3 regions of the Halomonas sp. V046 genome follow, and region 3 is predicted to be linked to each of the others. Evidence: riboswitches for the same ligand, from Rfam matches in the RefSeq annotation. Region 3 holds a riboswitch; each other region holds the start of a gene.

Evidence for each region. Region 3 has a riboswitch for thiamine pyrophosphate ahead of thiC (phosphomethylpyrimidine synthase ThiC). Riboswitches for the same ligand answer to the same signal wherever they lie in the genome.
Region 1: another riboswitch for thiamine pyrophosphate. It lies ahead of ACUN9Y_RS08930 (sodium:solute symporter family transporter); the one in region 3 lies ahead of thiC (phosphomethylpyrimidine synthase ThiC).
Region 2: another riboswitch for thiamine pyrophosphate. It lies ahead of thiM (hydroxyethylthiazole kinase); the one in region 3 lies ahead of thiC (phosphomethylpyrimidine synthase ThiC).

Annotation. Positions count from the first base shown of each region.
Region 1 covers NZ_JBQXYF010000005.1:304,453-307,653, forward strand. The annotation lists gene ACUN9Y_RS08925 (hypothetical protein) at 1-215, shown strand, start outside; gene ACUN9Y_RS08930 (sodium:solute symporter family transporter) at 371-1,756, opposite strand; TPP riboswitch at 1,747-1,848, opposite strand; gene ACUN9Y_RS08935 (GGDEF domain-containing protein) at 2,086-3,201, shown strand, end outside.
Region 2 covers NZ_JBQXYF010000010.1:37,271-40,471, forward strand. The annotation lists gene ACUN9Y_RS14560 (peroxiredoxin) at 1-605, shown strand, start outside; gene ACUN9Y_RS14565 (hypothetical protein) at 1,343-1,666, shown strand; TPP riboswitch at 1,725-1,836, shown strand; gene thiM (hydroxyethylthiazole kinase) at 1,871-2,689, shown strand; gene thiE (thiamine phosphate synthase) at 2,679-3,201, shown strand, end outside.
Region 3 covers NZ_JBQXYF010000007.1:231,817-235,017, forward strand. The annotation lists gene thiC (phosphomethylpyrimidine synthase ThiC) at 1-1,303, opposite strand, end outside; TPP riboswitch at 1,421-1,555, opposite strand; gene tenA (thiaminase II) at 1,688-2,356, opposite strand; gene ACUN9Y_RS11560 (YceI family protein) at 2,738-3,201, opposite strand, start outside.

The DNA.
Region 1 (3,201 bases), on a different contig from region 3:
AGCTCATGACGGTCTTCGATCGCTATCAGCAGACGCTGACCGGCAATCGTGACCCCGTCGCGGCGCTGATCAAGGAGCGTGGCCTCGGTATCCTGCGCTTTTCCGATCGCTTCCAGGTCTCATCGCTGTCCAGCGTCACGCCCCCGGCCGCCGCCTTCGCCTTGCCGGACCAGAACACCGGCCTGCAGAACCTGCTCAAGTCGGTCATTCAGTGACCTCTATCGGCTACCTGCTGCACCGCCTGCTTCGCCGTCGCGTTGTGACGGTGAAGCAGGCGGTTTCCGCCGCCGTGGTTCAAGCCCCGGCTGCAACACGACCGCCCCGCGGCCGCCAGCGAACGAGGCGGGTCCACGCCACGGTGCCAGCAAGGTCAGGCGAGCTGACGAGGGCCTCCTGCGACAAGCGCCAGCGCAACACTGACCAGGGAGGAAATCACCAGCGCCCAGAGAAACGGCGCCAGAGTCGGTACACCGTTGGGGAAACTGGCGGCCAGCAGACCCGCCTGAAGGCTGCCGCCGGCGAGCCAGCCGGGCACCAGGGTCGCGATCAACCCCGCGACGCCACCACCAATGGCGGCCAAGGGGCGCATTCTAGACCACAGGCCGAGCATCACCGGCACCACGATGGCCGCGCAGAGCAGATCAGCGATCAAGAACAAGCGCAGCACTGACAGCCCCTGCAGGGCGATGAGCACGACCGGGACCATCAAGACCACGGTGATCCAGCGGGCTTCTCTCAGGGAGCGCTGGCGCCCTCCTCCTGCGGCACTTGCCAGCGACGCCAAGGCGTTCTGCAGGGTATCGACACTCGAGGCCACCAGCGTGACCGCCAGTACCAGGGCCGGTAGCGCGAGCCAGGCTGGCGCATCGGCAAGCAGTGCAAAGAACGGAATCGGCGGCTGCCCCAAGGCCACACCGCTGGCCGCCGCGAGCATGCCGAGGCCGCCGACCACGGCCACGACGATCACGGTCAAGCCACCCCCAAGCCAGGCCCCGCGCACCAGGGCCGTGTCGTCTCTGGCGGCCCAGACCCGCTGCCAGTAGCCCTGGTGAAACAGGTTGGCTGCGGTCACCGCAATGATCAGAGTCAGCGCCACGGATAGCGCGTCGCCTGTCGGCAGCGACGGCAAGGCGGACAACGGCGGCAGGCTCGGCAGCCGGCTCAACGTGACCCCAGCCACCAGCACCAGCAAGGCCATCAACAGCCACGCCTGCCAGCGGTCCGTGGCAAGACTCGCGCGCAGGCCGCCGGCGGCGGTATAGACGAGGGTAGTGACCGCGACGGCAAGGATCACCCACTGACCCGAGCCACCGGACAACAGGCCGGTAATCGCGCCGATGGCGGTCAACTCGGCGGCCAGAAAGCAGCCCATGTAAAGTACCGACACCAACGCCACCGCCCGCTGGACCAGGCTGCCGTGGCAGTGCTGAGCGAACTCACCGATGCTGCGCCCCTCGGGCAGGCGGCGCCGGATGGCGGGCCCGAACAACCCCAGCACGATAAACGGTAACGCCGAGCCGAGGGCGTAGCCTGCCACCGCCAAGGGGCCGACGAAGGCGCCGATCTCGGGCGGGGCGAAGAGGATCCACGCGCCCATGCCCGAAGCAAGAAAGGACAGCCCCAGCGCCATTCCCGACTGGGAGTTCCGCGCGGTGACATAGTCATCGAGACGCTCGTCCCGGCGACGAGCCTTGAGGCCCAGCAGGGTGAAGCAGGCTAGCGCCGCGGCAATCGCGGCGATCGTGATCGTCGACATGGTCGCTCTTCCTCCGCCGGTATCAACCGGATCAGGTTCCAGGGTCAGCAACGCGCTTTCTCAGTCCAATGAGGACTCCCCTGGCGACAGGTAACAAATTGTTAATATCGAGTTACACTGCGTATCAATGCACTAAATATCGTCTTAGCGTGGAATGTCCGTGGGCGGACAGCTTGTTACGGCACTACCCAGTCGTGCAAATACCACAGAACCACGATATACGTAATGATCAAGAAAAATCATCCCGATTCTTGATCCAGAACAACCGGGGCACATCATGCCAGTGATGGTCGGCTGAGCGCCATCCCCATTTGACTGTGAGAAGCGCCATGAGACCCATCGATAAATCCCTGCTGGAACAAATGCATATCAGCGAGGTCGAGATCAAGCGTCGCAAGGAATTTCTCAACCTCGGTGACGCTGACCTCGCGGATCTCGCGGCGCTCAAACCCATCATCAATGAGCATATCGAAATCATCGTCGAGGAATTTTACGAGCGTCAGACGGAAATCGACGAAATCAGCCTGCTGATCGGCGATTCGGAAACGCTGCAGCGGCTGCGCTCCGCCCAACGCCAGTACGTGCTCGACCTCTTCACCGGCTACTACGACACCGAATACGTCAATAGTCGTCTGCGTATTGGCCTGGTCCACAAGCGCATCGGCGTGGAGCCTAAGCTGTTCCTGTCGGCGATGTGCACCCTCAAGACGATTCTGTTTCGCGTCATCGACGAGAATCTCGGCCATAACAAAACCATCAACGACGTCAAGAGCAACGACGTCAAGAGCAACGACGTCAAGAGCAGCCTCGACAAGCTCATGTACTTCGATATCACCTTGGTGTTCGACACTTACATCGACACCCTGCTCAACGAGGTGCACAGCGCCAAGCGGCGGATGGAGCTCTATGCCCGCAACCTCGAAGAGAAGACCAAGGAACTTGCGACCTACGCCGAGAAGGACCCCCTGACCGGTCTGTTCAACAAGCGCGGGATGAGCCAGGCGCTGAACAGAGAGATTCGCATGGCCGAGCGCCGCCACTCGCTGCTGAGCCTGATCTACTGTGATATCGACAACTTCAAGACCATCAACGATACCTTCGGCCACCACAAGGGCGACGAGATTCTGGTCACCTTCGGCGAAGTGATGCAGGAGACGGTACGCAACAGCGATATCTGCTGTCGCCTCGGCGGCGATGAGTTCTGCTGCATTCTGCCCGACTGCGACGTCAAGAGCGCCCGCATGATCGGATCCAAGGTGGAGCTTGCCTTCCAGACCCGCTATCCGGATTTCTCGATCAGCGTGGGCGTCGCCGAGACCGGCGAGCGAGAGTACCTCGACGAAGAAGCGCTACTCCGGGCAGCCGACACCATGATGTATCGCAACAAGGAAGACCGTAAACAGCGCGAGTCCGGTGCCTTGGCGACGCCCCCCGCCGATGTACAC
Region 2 (3,201 bases), on a different contig from region 3:
TCACCCAGGAAAGCACCGCCGGCACCATCCAGTTCCACGACTGGGCCGGCGACAGCTGGGTGATCCTGTTCTCCCACCCCAAGGACTTCACGCCGGTATGCACTACTGAGCTCGGCGAGGTATCGCGCCTGAAAGGCGAGTTCGACAAGCGCAACACCAAGGCCATCGGCCTGTCGGTCGATCCTATCGAGGACCACCACGCCTGGGCCGGCGACATCGAAGACACCCAGGGCCATGGACTCAACTTCCCGCTGCTGGCGGACCATGATCGCAAGGTCAGTGACCTCTACGACATGATCCATCCCAACGCCAACGACACCCTGACGGTGCGCAGCGTCTTCATCATCGACCCCAACAAGAAGGTCCGCCTGACGCTGACCTATCCGGCCAGTACCGGCCGCAACTTCGACGAGATACTGCGCGTGCTGGATAGCCTGCAGCTGACCGATGGCTACAAGGTGGCCACGCCGGTCAACTGGACGCCGGGCCAGCGCTGCATCATCGTGCCGGCGGTCAGCAACGACGAGGCCAGCAAGCTATTCCCCGAGGGCTGGGACGAACAGCGACCCTATCTGCGCTACGTCAAGCAACCCGGCAAGTCCTGATCTCAGGCCACCTGCCTACCCGGTACACGCGGCCGCCCACTGGCGGCCGCGTGCGTTGTTGAGCAGGGCCGCTGCCCGATCGCGAGCCTTAGCCTATAGCGGAACAATGGGGGGCTGGCATGTCACGCGCTCGCCGCACCCGATATCATCCCACTCGCTGTCTCATCCCCTCTTGCCAGGAGCGCCCCTTGCCCTCCAGATGATGACACCTTGTTGCCGGGTTGGCGGCCCTCGCCCTGAGCACCTCGGCCTAAGCGCCTCGGCCCAGGAGACGACGCGCCTCGAGGTCGGCTATATGCCGAGAGCCTGGCTCGGGCCCGGCGCTACCTGCTCAATCTGCCCAACCTGCCCAACCTGAAGGCAGCACGACCGCGTGCCAGCGCCATCATCGTGGCCAATGGCACGGCGAACGCGGCGGCCCTGAAGACACCCGACGCCACCGATAACGCCCTACGCCTGTGCCGGAATTCGCCGAAGGCGCAAGGCCTCGTAACGACAGAGGACTCACCGAGGTCGACGCCTCGGAGGTCACCCTGGCCAAAAACCAGGCCGCTGGCTGGGCCTATGTTCGCGCCTGATGCCAGCCCCTGGGCCCCCCCCACCGGCACCACGCAAGTGAACGGCTGTCGCGCCACCCTGTCACAATTTCGACATCGAACGTTAAGCGCGCGTTAAGGCATAGCGTGTAAGGTGTCATGGGTCCCCTTTCCCTGACCGTCTTCGGAGTCGATCTTGCCATGTCGCCCCTCGCTTTCGATATTCGTCCTCGCCCCCTCGCCCTGCGCCTGTCTGCCGGGGGGCTCGCCCTGTCCGGCGCCGCATTGCTCACCGGCATCGCCCTGATGGCCTGCTGGTCCACCTGCAGCGTCCCGCTAGGGCTGTTGAGCCTGGCACTGGGCAGCATGGCCCTGTGGCACGATGACGGCGATGGGAGCGCCAAGGACGTCGATGACGACCTCGATCTCGACCAAGGCCAGGACAGCGCCCCCCTTGGCACCACGCTGCGTCACCTGACCCTGGCCTCCCTGGGTACCCTGGTGGCATTGCAGTTGCTGGGGTAATCGGCTTTACAGCTCGCTCTCGAGTGGTGATAGTAGGCGCTTGGCAACCACTGCCACTTGTCCACGACAGGGGCGCCGCGTGCATGGCTCAGGCCGTCGTGCGCGGCTGAGAGGCACCCTTGGAACCTGACCCGGATCATACCGGCGGAGGGAGTCGCGGCGGCCGTCCGCGCCGTCCCGGCGCGCCTCCGCCTGGAGGCGAGCATGACAGCTTCTCTCACCGGCGCCGAGCTTGGCGCTCGCCTGACGCGAATGCGCCAGGCCACACCACTGATACACCACATCACCAACTACGTCGCCATGAACAGTGCCGCCAACGTGCTGCTGGCCCTTGGCGCCTCACCGGCGATGGTCCATGCCAGGCAAGAGGCCGCCGAGTTCGCGTCCCTGGCCGATGCGCTCAGCGTCAATATCGGCACGCTGTCGCCGGCCTGGGTCGAGGCCATGGTCGAGGCGGCCACCAGCGCCCGGGCCCACGCCAAACCCTGGGTCCTCGACCCCGTCGCCGTCGGGGCTACCGCCTATCGCCGCGAGGTAGCCGGCCGCCTGCTCGCCTGCCGGCCCACGGTCATTCGTGGCAACGCCTCGGAAATCATCGCGCTGCACGGCGCCAGCACCGGCGGGCGCGGCGTGGATTCCACTGTGGCCAGCGACGAGGCCCTCGCGGCTGCCGTCGCCCTGGCCCGTAACGCCAACGCGGTGGTGGCGGTGACCGGCGAAGTCGATCTGGTCACCGATGGCCAGCGCCTGGCTCGGGTGTCCGGCGGCCATGCGCTGATGCCGCGGGTGACGACACTCGGCTGCGCGCTGAGCGGCGTGGTCGCCGCCTTCGTCGCCAGCGGCGCCGATGCCTTCGAAGACTGCATCGGCGCACTCGCCTGCTATGGCGAGGCCGGACGCCGCGCCGGCCGTGACGCCCATGGGCCTGGCAGCTTCGCCAGCGCCTTTCTCGATGAACTCTATCGAATCGACGCCGACGCCCTGATCGGCCTAGCCCCGCTGGAGATAGCGCATGTCCCTTGAATCTCGCCCCTGCCCCCTGGAGAGCGGCTTCCACCCTGACCAGCTCGCCGTCTACCTGGTCACCGACCCGCACCTTTGCGCGGCGCACGGCCTGGTGAAAACCGTCGAGGCCGCCGTTCGCGGCGGCGTGACCCTCGTCCAACTGCGCGACAAGCACGCCGACGACGCCACCTTGATCGACCAGGCCCGGCAGCTCAAGGCCGCGCTGGCAGGTAGCGGCGTCCCCCTGATCATCAATGACCGGGTGGCGGTGGCGCAGGCCGCAGGCGCCGACGGTGTGCACCTCGGCCAAGGCGATAGCGAGGTGGCCGAAGCGCGCCGCCTGCTGGGGCCGGGCGCCATCATCGGCCTGTCGGTCCAGAACCCGGCGCAGCTCGCCACCCTCGACGTAGAAGCGCTGGACTACCTCGGCCTGGGACCGGTGTTCGCCACCGCCACCAAGGGCGACCACGCCGAGCCTCTCGGCTTCGGGGGACTGGCCACGCTGACGGCGGCGAGCCCGCTGCCTAGCG
Region 3 (3,201 bases):
TCACCTGAACATCATGCTTCCAGGCGATACGGGTCAGCTCGCCGAGGGTCTTGAGCTCGGCCATCTGGGCCTCGTCGTTGGCATCCGCCACCGACCCCGGACGCAGACCGTCACCGAGTGAGAAGGCCACGTCATAGCGCTTGCAGATCTCGCAGATGTCCTCGAAGTGGGTGTAGAGAAAGCTCTCCTGGTGGTGGAACAGGCACCACTTGGCCATGATCGAGCCGCCCCGCGAGACGATGCCGGTCACCCGGTTGGCGGTCAGTGGCACGTAACGCAGCAGCACGCCGGCATGGATGGTGAAATAGTCGACGCCTTGTTCGGCCTGCTCGATCAGGGTGTCGCGGAACACCTCCCAGGTCAGGTCTTCGGCCACGCCCTTGACCTTCTCCAGGGCCTGGTAGATCGGCACGGTGCCGATCGGCACCGGGGAGTTGCGGATGATCCATTCCCGGGTCTCATGGATGTTCTGACCGGTGGACAGGTCCATGATGGTGTCGGAGCCCCAGCGGATGCCCCAGGTCATCTTGTCGACCTCTTCCTCGATGGAGGACGTCACCGCGGAGTTGCCGAGGTTGCCGTTGATCTTCACCAGGAAGTTGCGGCCGATGATCATCGGCTCGGTTTCCGGATGGTTGATGTTGCAGGGAATGATCGCTCGGCCCGCGGCGACTTCATCGCGCACGAACGCCGGCGTGATCTCCTCGGGTAGGCGTGCCCCGAAGCCCTGGCCGGGGTGCTGATGGCCGAGAATGCGCTCGACCTCGGGAGTCCCCGCGTAGTCGGCGCTGAGCGCCTGGCGGCGCTGGTTCTCGCGGATGGCGATGAACTCCATTTCCGGCGTGATAATCCCCTGACGGGCGTAGTGCAGTTGGGTGACGTTATGGCCTTGCCGGGCCCGACGCGGGGTGCGGGTCAGGTCGAAGCGCAGCGGGGCGAGCATCGGATCCTGGGCGCGCCGGCGACCATACTCGGAGGTCGGGCCGTCGAGAAATTCGGTGTCATCGCGTTCCTCGATCCAGGTCCGGCGTAGCTCCTTCAGGCCGCGGCGCAGGTCCGCCGACACCTCGGGGTCGGTGTAGGGCCCCGAGGTGTCGTAGACCAGAATCGGGGGGTTGGCCTCGTCCGCGCCGCTGGTGCGGGTGGGTGACAGTGAAATCTCGCGAAAGGGCACGCGGATATCTGGGCGCGAGCCCTCGATGTAGATCTTGCGCGAGCCTGGCAGCGGCTGGATCGCGGCCTCATCGACGCGGGCGCTCTCGGCCAGGAAGTGGGTGGTCTTGCTCGACGTGCGGCTATCCATCTCGGTCTCTCCTTCAGGCGGGCAGGGATCGGCTGCCGGTTATGGTTGTTGACTGCTGAATGATCCGTGCATCGGGCTGAGGCGAGACTGGTCGGACGGAGAGTCAAGCGGGGCGGTCTTGTCCCGTCGCTTGATCCCTACGCTGGTCCTCGCCGCGATGCCGTGGCACCGGGGGTATCCCCAGATCAGGTTCAACGGGTTCCATGCGCTGCATGATCTCAGCCGTGGTCCACGGCCCCCCGTCAAGCGGTCTTGCTGTCGTTCGGTCCTGCTGTCGTTCGGTCGTGTCGTCGTGCGTGGCCAGGGTGTGCCGCCACCGGCGGCATGACCGTGTGGCGATCACGAGCGCTGGGTGGCCGTGCCGAGCGGTGGCGACACGCCAGCCTAGTCGGCCAGGTCCAGGCCCATCTGCCAGAAGTCGATCTCGAGCCGGGTGGCATCGCGAAACAACCTCACCAACTCATCGAAGCGCCGCGGCGAGACCTCGGCCAGACGCTCATCGAGCCAGAGCCGTTCGGCCTCGGCCGCGTCCTGGAACTCGGCGCTTTCGTACATGGCGATCCAGGCGTCGTAATCGTTGTCGGCGCCACGCAGCGTCGATGGCTGAGCCTTGAGCCAGTCGGCGATCTCGGCGTAGCCGACCATGCAGGGCGACAGCGCCACGTGCAGGTCGAGAAGGTCGCCGCGGGCACCGGCATCGAGCACGTAGCGGGTGTAGGCCAGGGTCGCGCGGGCTTCGGGCAGGGTGGCCAGGTCGGCTTCACGGATGCCCCAGTCGCGACAGAACCCGATGTGCAGGCCGAGTTCCACATCGAGGATCGTCTGCATGCCGGCGAAGGCGCTGCGCATTTCTTCGAGGGACTGGCTCTTGTAGGCCGCCAGGGCGTAGGCCCGGGCAAACTGGACCAGGAACAGATAGTCCTGCTTGAGGTAGTGACGAAACGCGTCCTCGGACAGGGTGGCGGTGCCTAGCTGGCGCACGAAGTCGTGCTCGATGTAGGCCGTCCAGTCCGAGCGGCAGGCGTCGATCAGGTCGGCGAAACGATAGCCCATGTGTCCTCCGGTCGAATGGATCCGGAGTGAGGGCGGGGAGGGGGAAAGGAGAGTGGGGAGAGAACCGGGAAGGCATCAGGCGCTCCGCCACCGCCTGAATCCCTACGCCGGTTCACTGGCGGGCATCTGCCCAGCCTTCACCCGGATCAGGTTCCACGGGACCAGCGCTTGGTCTGCAGGAAGGCATGTCGTGTGGGCTGCTTGCCACCATCTGCAACCATAGCCTTCCTGCGCCTGCGCCATCTCAGCCGGATTCACCGGCACCCCGTCAAGCGATCTTCCGGCAGTCTAAGCACTAACGGGGCCGAGGGGAACCCCCTGGGCGCCATGGCCGAGTGTGCGGTACGCGAAACTGACGCGGCACTGGCGCAGTTGTGCACGTCATTGTGCGATGGCTTCAAACTCGAGACGAACGGCGACGCTGTCGCCGACCAGGCCGTTGTCCACGGCGTAGTCCATGCCCCAGTCGCTACGTTTCAGCTCGGTGGTCGCCGAGACGCCAAGGGTGTGTTGCTCGTGGCCGAAGGGATAGCGGTCGGCCTTGTTCAGCGTCACGGCCAGCGTCACCGGATGCGTTTCGCCGCGCAGGCTGAGTTGGCCAGTCAGGGTGCCCTGGGCGGGGCCGTCGGGGGACAGCTCGTCGGCCACGAAGGTCAGTGTCGGATGGTCGCCGGCGTCGAGGAAATCCGCGCCCCGCACGTGGTCGTCACGCTCTTCATGGTTGGTGAAAACGCTGTCGGCGGCGATCTCGACTCGACCGGAGGCGAGGGCCTGGGTCGCCTCGTCATACTCGAAGCTGCCCTTGGCATCGAGAAACAGGCCGATCACATCCGCGTAGCCGACGT